2 regions of the Paenibacillus sp. FSL K6-3182 genome follow, and region 1 is predicted to be linked to the other one. Evidence: riboswitches for the same ligand, from Rfam matches in the RefSeq annotation. Region 1 holds a riboswitch; the other holds the start of a gene.
What was found. A riboswitch is a leader RNA that binds a small molecule or an ion and turns the genes downstream of it on or off. The one in region 1 is predicted to bind cyclic di-GMP.
Positions count from the first base shown of each region.

Region 2: linked by a shared signal. The riboswitch ahead of MHH56_RS00455 (transglutaminase-like domain-containing protein) and the one ahead of MHH56_RS13020 (methyl-accepting chemotaxis protein) in region 1 are both predicted to bind cyclic di-GMP.

Region 1 is NZ_CP150265.1:3,044,138-3,051,213, forward strand. It holds gene MHH56_RS13015 (DUF1836 domain-containing protein) at 229-999, shown strand; cyclic di-GMP riboswitch class I at 1,072-1,156, shown strand; gene MHH56_RS13020 (methyl-accepting chemotaxis protein) at 1,242-2,999, shown strand; gene MHH56_RS13025 (HSP90 family protein) at 3,163-4,935, shown strand; gene MHH56_RS13030 (hypothetical protein) at 4,932-5,975, shown strand; gene MHH56_RS13035 (prenyltransferase) at 6,049-6,960, shown strand; gene MHH56_RS13040 (DUF6081 family protein) at 6,990-7,076, shown strand, end outside.
Region 2 is NZ_CP150265.1:88,441-95,516, forward strand. It holds gene folP (dihydropteroate synthase) at 1-525, shown strand, start outside; gene folB (dihydroneopterin aldolase) at 587-973, shown strand; gene folK (2-amino-4-hydroxy-6-hydroxymethyldihydropteridine diphosphokinase) at 948-1,505, shown strand; gene MHH56_RS00435 (helix-turn-helix transcriptional regulator) at 1,457-1,669, shown strand; partial or broken gene MHH56_RS00440 (tRNA-dihydrouridine synthase) at 1,728-1,900, shown strand; gene greA (transcription elongation factor GreA) at 2,430-2,906, shown strand; gene lysS (lysine--tRNA ligase) at 3,063-4,595, shown strand; cyclic di-GMP riboswitch class I at 4,765-4,843, shown strand; cyclic di-GMP riboswitch class I at 4,895-4,973, shown strand; gene MHH56_RS00455 (transglutaminase-like domain-containing protein) at 4,986-5,795, shown strand; rRNA gene MHH56_RS00460 (16S ribosomal RNA) at 6,113-7,076, shown strand, end outside.

The DNA.
Region 1 (7,076 bases):
ATATTTTTTTTATTCTTATGATCTACTATAACGAATGATTACATGATATGACAAATGCCATATCCAACGGTAACAGCCTTATACGCGCTTTAAAAGCGATTTAACGAGAATGAAAGGCTTATTCTCATTGATTTTCGAGCCTTTACAAGCGTCATTCTCCGGCATATGATGAGTTCATATGAACTTGTAATATAGGAATGCAAGACGAATGTGCGAGGAGGAAGCGAGATGGAGTCCTTTACGCTTACTCGAAAAGAGATGGCTTGCTTGCTGCTGGCTCTGGACGGAAAGTATAATTTGAAGCCACTGCAAGTGCTGCAAGCCGCATGGACCAAAACGCATCAATGTGATTTGGAGAAAGGCACGGGACTGCCTGCATTTATGTCTACGCTGCTGCCTCCAATTATTGAAAAGCTCATTAAAGGAAATGAGATTAAAGGCTTTTCACTACATGAAATTGCTGCGTTGGGCCAATTAATCGAATATTCGAATCTGTCGATTACCTCCATGCAAAACTGGGTAAAGCGAGATTTCAAACCTTATTTCGATTGTCCGAAAGCTGGGAAAAAATATTCTCTAAACCAAGCTGCGTTATTATTTATTATTGATGATTTAAAGTCAAATCTTGATTTTGAATCCATACGCAAGCTTTTTGAGATCGTATTCAAGAAACCAGAGGATGAAGCAGACGATTTAGTTGGGCCTATTGAATTATATGCATCTTATACTAGTATGTTTGAGGAGCTAGATGCGAATAACGATCAACTGCTCGACATTTCCGGTCATCTGAAGGAAAATCCGCATCAAGATTTATTGACAGAGCATGTCATTCGCTCTTCAGCGAATCAATTTGCAAGCAGATTGCCGAATTTAACAGAAAAACAATGGGAAGCGGTGCGAAATATTTTGCTCGTTGCGGTTATTTCCATCCAAACCTCCTATTTTCATTCGTTAGCAAGGCGTTATTGCAATGCAACCTTATTTTTAGCCACAGAATAAATATGGTTCAAGGGATGACAAACTCACTAAATAGTCCTATACTGGTTTAAGTTGTAAACTACAAAATAGACAAACTGAAAAAGGCAAACTTGTTGAAAGACAAGGACGCAAAGTTATGGGCCTAAGGTGTACGCACTATGGCTGCCAGACCGCCGGAAGGATAATAAGCTAACTGAGCTGTCCGCCTCCTGTGGCTGGATAGCTTTTTTTGTTTTCAGGAGACAGAGGAGAGAGCAAGCAGGATGGTTTTTAAGGATATGATAGAGAGAGCAAAAATACTGTTTAAGAAATTGAGTTTGAAGAAAATAACGAGCAAATTATTGCTTGTTACCGCAATCATCACACTATTTAATGTAGGCTCGGGCGTTTTGATTTATTTTCAAAATCATTCAGTAGCAACCTCAGTCGAAGGTTCAGAGGAATTGCAGCGTGCTGAACGCAATTATCAAGGTATATCGAATAGGCTGCTGAAAGTGATGCTTCTAATGGTAGATGCCATTGAAAATGGCAAAAGCGATGCAACGCTGATCATGAAGGATTTGGAAACGATGCCTGCCAACATCGATGAGTTGGAGAAACAGCTTATCGATATGGATAAGAAATATCCGCCTGCAACGGAAGATGGTCCTTATTATGCGAATCAAGTTAATGTTCTTAAGCTAGCATTAGATAACTTGAAAGTGACGAATACAGACGTGAGTGGATTATCATCAGATGAGAAATCGCTCCGCATAAGCAATCTAATAAGCGTATATACCGTCATTCTAAGTTATTCCAACGATACAATGCACGAGCGTTTGACCGCAGACGCTAACGCGACGCAGAGGCTTCTCGATAAAGACATATCCAGTGCGAACCTTATTGTGCTTATAAATGTCATTTTGCTAGCTATTCTTCCTGCTATTATGATTTTTGTCATCTCACAATCGATTAGAACAGGACTTGTAGGCATTACAAAAAGAATTAAGCAGTATGGCAATAATGATTTTACAAGTCAAGAAAAACTCGTTCGCTCTGACGAATTTGGCGATCTTGACCACGCTTTGGCTAATATGGGCGATCAGCTGCGAGAAACGATTAAAGCTACGCTTGAAGTGAGCGAATCTGTGCTCCACATCTCGAATAATATGGATAATATGATTGGTATTAATCGAAAAGCATCAGAGGATGTAAATGGCCAAGTGGAGCTGGGCAGAAAAGTGTTGCTGTCGCAGTATGACGATGCTTCATCCATTTCGGCAGTTACGGAAGAAATCTCAGCAAGCTCTCAGCAAATTGCTGCGTCGAGTGAATACATAAACAATGATATGCAAAATATGAAGCAATCATCTCATAACGGCACGCAGCAGATGGCTGGCGTGGTCTCGATGGTAAATGAAACAGTAGACCAGTTCTCAAAGCTAACTGAAGCTTTCGAAACGATGAATGAACGATATAACAATGTAGCTAAGTTTTTGAACGGCATTCAGGATTTGAACACACAGACGAATTTGTTGTCACTGAACGCATCCATTGAATCGGCAAGAGCGGGTGAGCATGGCAGAGGGTTCGCAGTAGTCGCTGATGAGATCCGCAAGTTGTCCAGTCAGACCGATATGATCTCGAAGCAGATCACGAAGGAGCTGACACTCATACAGAGCGATGTGGCAGCAAGCAGCCGCACGATCGGCAGCTTCGCGAATGTTATTAACACGACGCGTCAAGCATCTGAAACCGCAAGCAGCACATTCCAAGCATTGGAATCACAAAGCAGCATGCTGTCAGATCAAGTGAGCGAGATTTCTACGGCAATTAGTGAAATTACAACAGGCATGTCTCATATCGTGTCTGCAGTAGACAAGCTATTGACTACGTCTTCAGAAGTGAATGGGAAAATGGAACATATGAGCGAGCTTTCAGTTAAGCAAAATGATATTTCCGATGATTTGCGCACGCTTGCGGAGAAGCTTTCACTTTCCTCGCAGGATTTGAAGGAGAAAGCATCTGTTTTCAAAGTATAAGCAACACAAAATGATAATCGTGTGAGGCAGGCAGCATCCATAGGTTTGGGGTGCTGCCTGCCTCTTTGTGCAAATAAAGAAGGATAAGCGAGTATAATGCCGAATCAATGAATGGAATAGACCAATACAAAACAGATCCACTATGGGAGACAGGATGAGCGAAATGAACTTTCAAGTTAATTTACAAGGGATGATCGAGCTTCTCTCAAAGCATTTATATTCGAGCCCAGGCGTATTCATTAGGGAATTACTACAAAATGGCGTTGATGCGATAACGGCACGCAAACGGCTTGGACATCGTTTTGATGCACGCGTAACAGTTGAAATTTACGGTTCTCGAACGATTGCCGTTCACGATAATGGGATAGGCCTGTCCGAATCCGAAATCCAGCTTTTTTTGGCTCAAATCGGAAGTACCTCCAAGCGTGACGAAATGGATTCAGCAGACGACTATATTGGACAATTTGGCGTGGGTTTGCTGTCCTGCTTCGTAGTGAGCGGCGAAATCGTTGTTATTACCCGCTCCGCTCTAGAAGGCGATACTTTAGAATGGCGCGGGCGGCCAGACGGCACGTACACGATTCGCAAGCTTGAGAAGGATGCTCCAATCGGAACAACCGTGTTTTTGACATGCAAGGAGGGTTACGAGGATTATTACGAATGGGATCGTGTGATGGAGTTAATGAGCCATTATGGTCAGTTCCTACCTGTTCCGATTCATTTGTCCGAAGGGAAAACAGATATTAGGATTAACGAGGAAACTCCTCCGTGGTCCATGAATAGCAGTGATGCGCTCACCTATGGCGAAGATCACTTGTATCAAACCTTCTTGGATGCCATACCTTTAAAATCAGTAATTGGTGAGCTTGAGGGTGTCGCTTATATTCTTCCTTATGCTGTAAGCTTGCAAGCCGAGAAAAAACATAAGGTATATATGAAACGTATGCTGCTTTCCGATCAAGTTAACAATATGCTTCCGGATTGGGCTTTTTTTGTTACGTGTATCATGAATACGAATGGACTTCGACCAACGGCTTCTCGGGAGTCATTTATGGAAAATGAGCTTTTTCATACCGTAAAGGATGAAATTGGCGAAAACATTAAACAGCATATGATTCAGCTTTCAGAATCAAATCCTGTACTATTCGGGAAAATTATTGTTATTCATTCTGCTTCCATTAAAGCGATGGCTGCCGAAGATGATGAGCTTTATCGATTGTTTATCCCTTTCTTGTCGTTTGAGACTTCATTTGGCATGATGAAGATGAGCGAAATATTGGAACAGAACAAACGGATCGTTGTATCTTCAACACTTGATGAATTCCGCCAAGTGGCTCGCGTTGCCAAAGCGCAAAATGTGATGGTTATTAACGGCGGTTATGTCCATGATTTTGAACTTGTACGCAAGCTGCCTGCGCTGGATGAGGATATCGAGGCGTTAGTTCTAGATCCGATTAATTTCTCGAACGTCTTCCAATCCATAACTCCCGCGGAGCATAAAAGCATTCTTTCCTTTCTGGAGCTCTCGGATCAGCTGCTAGCTCCATTTCAATGCAGAAGCGTAGTAAAGCGATTTGAGCCAGTGGATTTGGCTGCTTTATACAATACAAATGATGAAGTGAATTTTCTGAGAATGGCAGAGCAAACGAAAGATGAAGCTAATGATTTGTTCGCAAACATTGTGGATGTTGTCATCCATGAGTTATATGAGGTGCCATATGCGACGATTTGCTACAACTTTAATAATCCGCTTATGCAGAGGGCTATGACCTGTCAGAATGCGGATATGCAGAAGCTAAGCATTGAGACCGTTTATACGCAGGCCTTGCTGCTTGGTCAATATCCTCTTGGCCCTGAGGAGCTGAAGTTAATGAACAAATCGTTTATGCAGGTGCTGGAAATCGGTCTTAGTCAGGCTGGTGATCGAGAGCTATGAAGCAGCGATATGATCAATTGCGAAGCGAGGCATGGAGCTTGCCGCAGGGAAAACAGAAGCTTGCGGTGCTTGAGGAGGCTATTCGGATAGCCGATTTGCATATGACGAAGGAAGACTCCTATTACGCCCGCATGACTTATTCCGAGGCAGCGCTTGATTCGGGCTATGAAGAGCGATTTCTTGTTTCGTTTACCTGGTGCTTAACTCAGTTTGAAAAAGATCCGGCTGCTTATTCGAGCTTCACCCTTATTTGGCACTATAAATGGTTTGTTAATCAAATTTGGCGGTTTCCGCAATTTGGTACGGATCAAATCAATTCGATTTTTAATGATTTTAAGGCAAAATGCTTACAATACGGTCACAGCCTGCGCCCATATTATCAATGTCTTCATCGATACGCGCTATCTCAAGGCGATCATGAGTCGGCTCAAGCAAACTATGAGCTTTGGCGCAAGACGGCTAGAGATGGAATGTCTGATTGCAGCGCCTGTGAGCAAAATGGCTTTGGCTACTATCATTTTACAGTTGGCAGATATCGGCGAGGACTGCAAGCTATGAAGCCTATTATGGATGGTCGAATGACCTGCAAATCCATTCCGCAAAATACGTACAGCCATCTGCTTCTCCCGCTCCTTGAGACGGAGCAAGCAGATGAAGCTGTAAAGATGGCAAAAAAAGGCGCGCGTTTGTTAAAGGGACCTGGTTACTTAAGCGAATATGGGAGCTTCCTTGCTTATTACACAGCAACCGACATTCATAAAGCCGCCAAATGGTTTGAACAAACCGTCCAATATGCGCTGGATACGAGAGTAGGCTGGGATCGGTTGTTGTATATGATTTCAGCTAGAGCATTTCTACAATTGTGGCATGCGAAAAACCGTCGGAGAAAGCTGAATGTTAGCAGCGATATTACGTATGAGATGATTGTAAAGGATACCGAACAATTAGCTGCTGCTTTTGATCTAAGAAACCAAAATCATTATTGCACCGAGCTGCTCAAACAGAAGCTTAAACAAGTTCAAAAACTAAGCCATTTTTAATCCATGTGTTGACGTATAGCAAATGGAAGTGGTTCAATTGAACGATCGACAACAGAGAGGGCAGTGGCAGCTTATGTTTAAACAATTTATGAAAGCATCCAGGCTGAGGGTTCTTCCTGTTATGCTTATTCCCGTGGCGTTAGGTGCGCTGGGGGCTTTTGTGTGGAACGGCATTTTCAATCCTTTATTATTTATCATCACCATAGTTGGGGCAGGAACAGCCCATTTATTTTCTAATATGATCAATGATTTATGGGATTATTATAACGGTACGGATACGGCCGCTCAATCGACGGAAGGGGCAATTGCAACCAACTCTGGCTATTTGACAAAAGGGACGTGGAGCATTCGCACCTTTGCGACCGTAACATGGGCATTATTTGGCATTGCAGCGATTTGCGGCATTATAATTAGTATAACAAGCGGCTGGCCGGTGCTCGTATTTGGCGGGCTTGGGGCGTTAATTGCTTATTTCTATGTAGCTCCGCCGATCCAATTCGGATACCGCGGCAAAGGCTACAGTGAAGTCGCGATTTTGATCTCCTTCGGCATACTGCCTGTCGTAGGCGCTTATTTTGTACAAACCTCAGAATTAGATTCTCGGGCATTTTGGCTATCGCTCCCAATAGGACTTTTGACTACCCTAATATTGTTTAATCACCATTTCCTGCACTGGCAGGCTGATCGTCAAGCAGGGAAAAGAACATTAGTCGTCGTTTGGGGAGAAAAGAGAGCACTCGTTTTCTCGCGCGTTTTGCTTTTTCTCGCCTATATTTCACTTATCCTATGCGTGGTCGTGAAAGCATTGCCTATTTACGGGCTGCTGGCGCTGCCAACAGCGATACCTTTATATTTGGTATACGGCAGGTTATCATCAAATAATGTATCTGCTGCATACGTACCGCTTATGGGTGCCTCGCTGAAAGCAACGATGCGATGCGGTGTGATCTTAATCGTTGCCTTAATCATTCAGGGTCTTATTTAAAACATACAACTTAGAAAGAGGTCAAGGATATGGAGAAGCAATGGACTTTAGGAGATTTTCATACGATTCTAAATGAAGGGGAAGTATGGAAAATCGGCGGTTTTCCGCTGCAAGAC
Region 2 (7,076 bases), 3.0 Mb from region 1:
ACATACAAAGCTGAGACTGCGCGGCACGCGCTAGAGGCGGGCGCTCATATCATTAATGACATTTGGGGGCTTAAGGGTGACCCTAATATGGCCGCAGTTGCAGCTGAATATGCTTGTCCTGTCATCATCAATCATAACCGCCATGCGAGAGACTATAATGATTTTGTTCCCGATGTACTTACAGATTTGCAGGGCAGTGTAAGCATTGCGCGAACGGCTGGCATCGCTGAAGATCAAATCTGGCTAGATCCGGGTATTGGTTTTGCCAAAACCTATGAGGATAATCTGGAGCTGCTTGGCCGTCTATCCGAGCTGCATGCACTTGGATATCCGGTGCTGCTTGGCACCTCGCGTAAACGTTTCATTAAGCAGACGCTGAATCTGCCTGTTGATGAGCTTGTTGAGGGAACAGCTGCGACGGTTGCTCTTGGCATTGCGCACGGCTGCCAAATCGTACGTGTGCATGATGTGCGTGCAATTAAGCGTACTGCGCTTATGACGGACGCTATTTTATATCGACGTTAATTGTGTTGTTAAATGCCGTTTCTTATTTTGAATAAGGTACATCGTTAGGAGAGTGACTATAATGGATAAAATGCTGATCAAAGGGATGAGGTTTTACGGCTACCACGGCGTATTTCCTGAAGAAAACAAGCTAGGCCAGAAATATTATGTGGATGTTGAACTCAATATGGATTTGGAGCAAGCGGCGTTAACTGATGATTTGAACAGTACGGTGAATTATGCAGAAATCCACGCTCTCACGAAAACGATTGTAGAGGGCCCTCCGTTTAAGCTTATCGAAGCTTTAACAGGTCACATTGCATCGCAAGTACTGGAAGTTTATACTATGGTAAATGAAGTGACGGTTCGAGTAACGAAGCCTAACCCGCCGTTTGATATCCATTTTGACGGAGTAACGGTAGAACTGCGCAGAAAGCGGGACAATGATGGACGAACAATTCCCGCTTGATGGCGCACAGGCAGAGGCATATATCGCTTTAGGATCAAACATGGGAAACCGTGAGCAATTGCTGCTGGAAGCGATTAGCCTCATCGATGCGCACCCAAACATCGTGGTTAGCAGAGTATCGGGCATGTATGAGACTGATCCGGTAGGCTACACAGAGCAACCGCCCTTTATCAATATGGCATTAGCTGTACGAACGACACTATCTCCATTAATGCTTTTGCGTCAGCTTTTGGAGTACGAGCAGCAGCTCGGTAGAGTTCGACAAATTCGTTGGGGACCGAGAACCATTGACCTTGATCTGCTCCTATACGATAATGTCAGAATGGATCAAGAGGAATTAACTTTGCCGCATCCGCGTATGATGGAGCGGTCGTTCGTTCTCGTTCCGCTGCATGATGTTTTGGATCAAACACATCGGCTGCAGTCCGAGGTAAGCGCAGTATCTGAAGCAGCGCTTCTGGATGGAAAGGAAGGCATTACGTTATGGAAAACAATCAATTGGCGCAGCGCGTCAGAGCCTTTCGAAAGCTGAAGGGCTATACTCAGCAGGAGCTGGCCAAGGAGCTTGGCGTATCGGTGGCCGTTCTTGGCTCATTGGAGCGAGGAACAAGGAAGACGGATACGAAGTTATTAAATCATATCGCTAAGACGCTCGGAATCAGCTATGAGGAATTAATGTCTGATAACCGTGAATAGTGCTGTCTGGTACACAAGATATGAACCATAATCAATTAGAAGAGGAGGAAGGAGTGACATGCTGAAAATCGGTGGCATCGAAATGAAGAACAGAGTGGTGCTAGCGCCGATGGCAAGCGTGTGCTATCCTGCCTTTGATTAATTGCCAAGGAGTTTGGAACGGGTCTTGTATGTGCGGAGATGGTAAGCGACAAGGCCATTTTGCATGGTAGTATACGGGTAAGGCAAATTGGGACATTATAAAGGATGTCAAAGTAGCGGCATCGATTCCCGTAATTGGGAATGGCGACGTTTTCTCACCAGAGGATGCAAAAAAGCTGCTCGAACATACCGGCCGTGATCCGATGGTAGCGATTTTGGAAAACTACGTCCACTCGCTTGGAGAGGACGAAGAATTCCAAGCTGTCAGTGCTGTTTCAGCAAAGAAGCGGGTTCTGCAGAAGTAGACGCCTACTAAAATACAAATAGATCGGTTATGCGATTTACCCCGTGACGGGAGCGAGCCGACACCATTCGACAAAAGCCGCTATCATGCGGCTTCTGCTCTACATTTCAGAAATGAAACGGTTTCAATGGGTCGTCTGGCTTTGATTGACATTCAGGGTAACTTTGCAATATAATCGTGCAATATAATCTAACGAAGACATCAAGAGCGCTTCAAACAACAGTTGGTATGAGGAATAAGAAGCGTAATATATTAGGTAACAGTGAATTCATACAAGGTATGAAAAATTAGTCACATGACAGGAGAATCGGAAAGATGAACGATAAGCAAATCATTCTGACTCAAGAAGGGCTGCGAAAGCTCGAAGATGAATTAGAGAACCTAAAGTCGGTCAAGCGTCGTGAAGTAGCTGAACGTATTAAAGTAGCAATTGGCTATGGTGATATAAGCGAAAACTCGGAATATGAAGATGCGAAGAATGAGCAAGCATTTATCGAAGGCCGCGTTCTTACCCTTGAGAAAATGTTGCGCAATGCGCGTATTATAAATAATGACGATATTGATATTGATACCGTGAGCATCGGTTCGATCGTAACGGTTGAGGATATGGAGTATGGCGACACAATGGATTATTCCATTGTTGGTACAGCGGAAGCCGATCCTTTGCAAAACAAGATTTCAAATGAAAGCCCGGTTGGTAAAGCGATTCTAGGCAAGAAAAAAGGCACCGTTGTCGAAGTTAGCGTACCAGTCGGCATTATTCAATACAAAATTCTCGATATCAAAAAATAATGTTTGCTATGAGCGGTTCAAAAAGCTTCCTTGTAGGAAGCTTTTTGAACGTTTAAAATATAAGAACGTATATTACAGGTCTATACATTGCTTATATTTTATTGCGAAACGAGATTTTGCTGCATGAATCCGGTGACAGCTGCTTGCTTTTGCCGAATGATCAAGGAGATGAAAGAAGTGGAACAAGAAAACAATGAACAGCAGGAGCTAAGTGAGCTCTTGCAAATTCGCAGAAACAAATTGGACGAGCTTAGAGGGTTAGGTGTGGATCCATTTGGCCGAAAGTTCGAACGCACTCATAACGCCAAAGATATTGTACAAGCCTATGAAGGGCTCAGCAAAGAAGAAATAGAAGAAAAAGCGGTTGAAGTGCGTATTGCTGGCCGTATTATGCAGAAACGCGGTATGGGCAAAGCGGGTTTTGCTACGATTCAAGATTTGAGCGGCAAGGTTCAAATTTATGTTCGTAAAGATTCCGTTGAAGAGCATAAGTTTGCAGCTTTTGACTTGCTGGATATCGGTGACATCATTGGCGTAGTAGGCGTTGTATTCAAAACGAATACAGGCGAAGTCTCTGTCAAAGCACGTGATATTGAAGTTTTGACAAAGTCGCTTCTTCCATTGCCTGATAAATATCATGGCTTGAAAGACGTAGAGCTTCGTTATCGTCAGCGTTATGTTGACCTTATCGTGAATCCCGACGTCCAACAAACCTTTATTACTCGTTCCAAAATCATTCAATCCATGCGTCGCTACCTAGATTCCCGCGGGTATTTAGAAGTAGAAACACCAACACTGCATTCCATTGCAGGCGGTGCTGCAGCACGCCCTTTCGAAACGCATCATAATGCGCTGGACATGCAGCTCTACATGCGTATTGCAATCGAACTTCATTTGAAGCGACTGATTGTAGGCGGATTGGAGAAAGTATATGAGATCGGCCGTGTATACCGGAATGAGGGGATTTCGACTCGCCACAATCCAGAGTTTACAATGATTGAGCTTTACGAGGCTTATGCTGATTACAAGGATATTATGGCATTGACAGAGAATGTCATCGCACATATTGCGCAAGAGGTTCTTGGAACAACGAAAATCACTTATCAAGGCCAAGAGATTGATTTGACACCTCAGTGGCGTCGCGTCAGCATGGTTGAGCTTGTCAAAGAAACGACTGGCGTAGATTTCGGCGTGGAAATGAGCGACGAGGAAGCCCATCGGTTGGCGAAAGAACACAAAGTTGCCGTTGATCCGCATATGACATTTGGTCATATTCTCAACGCTTTCTTTGAACAGTTCGGTGAGCACACGCTTATTCAGCCAACCTTTGTTACAGGACATCCGGTTGCTATTTCGCCGCTTGCTAAGAAGAGCGAAGCAGATCCACGCTTCACCGATCGTTTTGAGCTATTCATCGTAGCACGTGAGCATGCTAATGCATTTACGGAGCTTAACGATCCGATCGATCAGCGTGAGCGTTTCGAGTCGCAGCTTGTTGAGCGTGAGCATGGAAATGACGAGGCGCATGAGATGGATGAAGACTTTATCCGCGCTCTGGAATACGGCATGCCGCCAACTGGCGGACTAGGAATCGGTATCGACCGATTGATCATGCTTCTAACAGATGCTCCATCTATTCGTGATGTACTGTTGTTCCCTCATATGAGAGATCAGCGTTCTGCTGAATAAGAAAGAGACCAAGGAACCTTATGGCTTTTAGAAGCCATAAGGTTCTTTTTTTTCTAATATCGAGAATTTGCAACAACAATCCTTAAAAACATTCAAATTATGATTGATATTGTAGTACAATCTATTGATTTGCTAGATTCATATGGTAGAATAGAACTAATAAAGCGCTACACGATAACGGCAAACCTATCGAAAGGTAGGGACGCAAAGCTAAAGGGCCTTCCGTAAGATGGCAGCCAGCTACCGAATGAACAGGCTTTTTTTTGTTTGTATAGGGGAAATTCATCACATAGCGCTTCACACGATAATGGCAAACCTATCGAAAGGTAGGGACGCAAAGCTAAAGGGCCTTCCGTAAGATGGCAGCCAGCTACCGAAGGGAGTATATTCATGCGTAAATTTATGTTAGTCATCGCAGCTTTTGTTCTTTTTGCATCCATCCATGTAACGGTCGTTCAGGCAAATGAAGCGGACTCTTCTGATTGGCTCAATACGGGGAATTTAGATAAAGGTGTTGTCTCCGTACAATATACAGTGAGCACTAAAGTGAAAACGAAGCTTATGATCGCAAAAGGCGCATCAAATTATACATATAATCTAACTAGCGGAAAAACAGCTGAGAAGTTTCCATTGCAGCTTGGCAATGGCGAATATACAATATCTGTTCTAGAGAATACAACAGGAAACAAATACAAACTGGCGAAGAAAGAAACCGTGACGCTTGATTTGAAAGACAACAAGGTTTTGTACTTGAATTCCATCCAGAACATTGACTGGTCGAATGCGAGCAGCGCCATCGTCAAGGCAAAAGAATTAGCGAGCAATAAAAAAACGGATATGGAGAAAGTAAAGGCAATCTACGAGTATATTATTACGAATGTAAGTTATGATAATCAATTAGCTGCTAATCTGTCAGTTGATTACCTCCCCAATATTGATCGCACATTTAAATCGAGAAAGGATATCTGCTACGGATACGCTTCATTGTTTGCGGCAATGCTGCGGAGCGTGGATATCCCTACGAAGCTCTTGATGGGACAATCTACTTATGTGGATGTTTATCATGCTTGGAACGAAGTGTACTTGGATGGGAAATGGGTTACGATTGATACGACAGTTGATGCGGGTCTAAAGAAGGGCAAGAAAAAGTATGAGCTTATCAAGGATGCAGCTCAATATACAGTTACAAAAACATATTAGAAGTCATACGAGCTTGCGGAAATCGCAGAGCTCGTTTTTTTATGTCTTTCTTCAATATAGGTGAGGAGGAAGCGAAGCAACGATTACGCAATTAGAAGGCAAATAGGAGTGTTGAAAACTTTCTCGTAAATAATGAAAAAAACACTTGCAATGCTATATACGCCTATGATATATTATCTAGGTCGCCAACGAGATACACGGTCGACAAGAGAGAAAAGATTGCTCTTTGAAAACTGAACAACGAGTAATAACTGCCTCGCAAATCCTTCGGGATAAGCGAAAAAAGCGATAAAAAAGTAATGAGCAAGTCAAACATCAATTTGGAGAGTTTGATCCTGGCTCAGGACGAACGCTGGCGGCGTGCCTAATACATGCAAGTCGAGCGGAGTTGATGAGGTGCTTGCACCTCTGATACTTAGCGGCGGACGGGTGAGTAACACGTGGGTAACCTGCCTATAAGACTGGGATAACATTCGGAAACGAATGCTAATACCGGATACGCGATATGGTCGCATGACTGAATCGGGAAAGATGGAGCAATCTATCACTTACAGATGGACCCGCGGCGCATTAGCTAGTTGGTGAGGTAACGGCTCACCAAGGCGACGATGCGTAGCCGACCTGAGAGGGTGATCGGCCACACTGGGACTGAGACACGGCCCAGACTCCTACGGGAGGCAGCAGTAGGGAATCTTCCGCAATGGACGAAAGTCTGACGGAGCAACGCCGCGTGAGTGATGAAGGTTTTCGGATCGTAAAGCTCTGTTGCCAGGGAAGAATGCTTGGGAGAGTAACTGCTCCCAAGGTGACGGTACCTGAGAAGAAAGCCCCGGCTAACTACGTGCCAGCAGCCGCGGTAATACGTAGGGGGCAAGCGTTGTCCGGAATTATTGGGCGTAAAGCGCGCGCAGGCGGCCTTGTAAGTCTGTTGTTTAAACTTGGGGCTCAACCCCAAGTCGCAAGGGAAACTGCAAAGCTTGAGTACAGAAGAGGAAAGTGGAATTCCACGTGTAGCGGTGAAATGCGTAGAGATGTGGAGGAACACCAGTGGCGAAGGCGACTTTCTGGGCTGTAACTGACGCTGAGGCGCGAAAGCGTGGGGAGCAAACAGGATTAGATACCCTGGTAGTCCACGCCGTAAACGATGAATGCTAGGTGTTAGGGGTTTCAATACCCTTGGTGCCGAAGTTAACACATTAAGCATTCCGCCTGGGGAGTACGGTCGCAAGACTGAAACTCAAAGGAATTGACGGGGACCCGCACAAGCAGTGGAGTATGTGG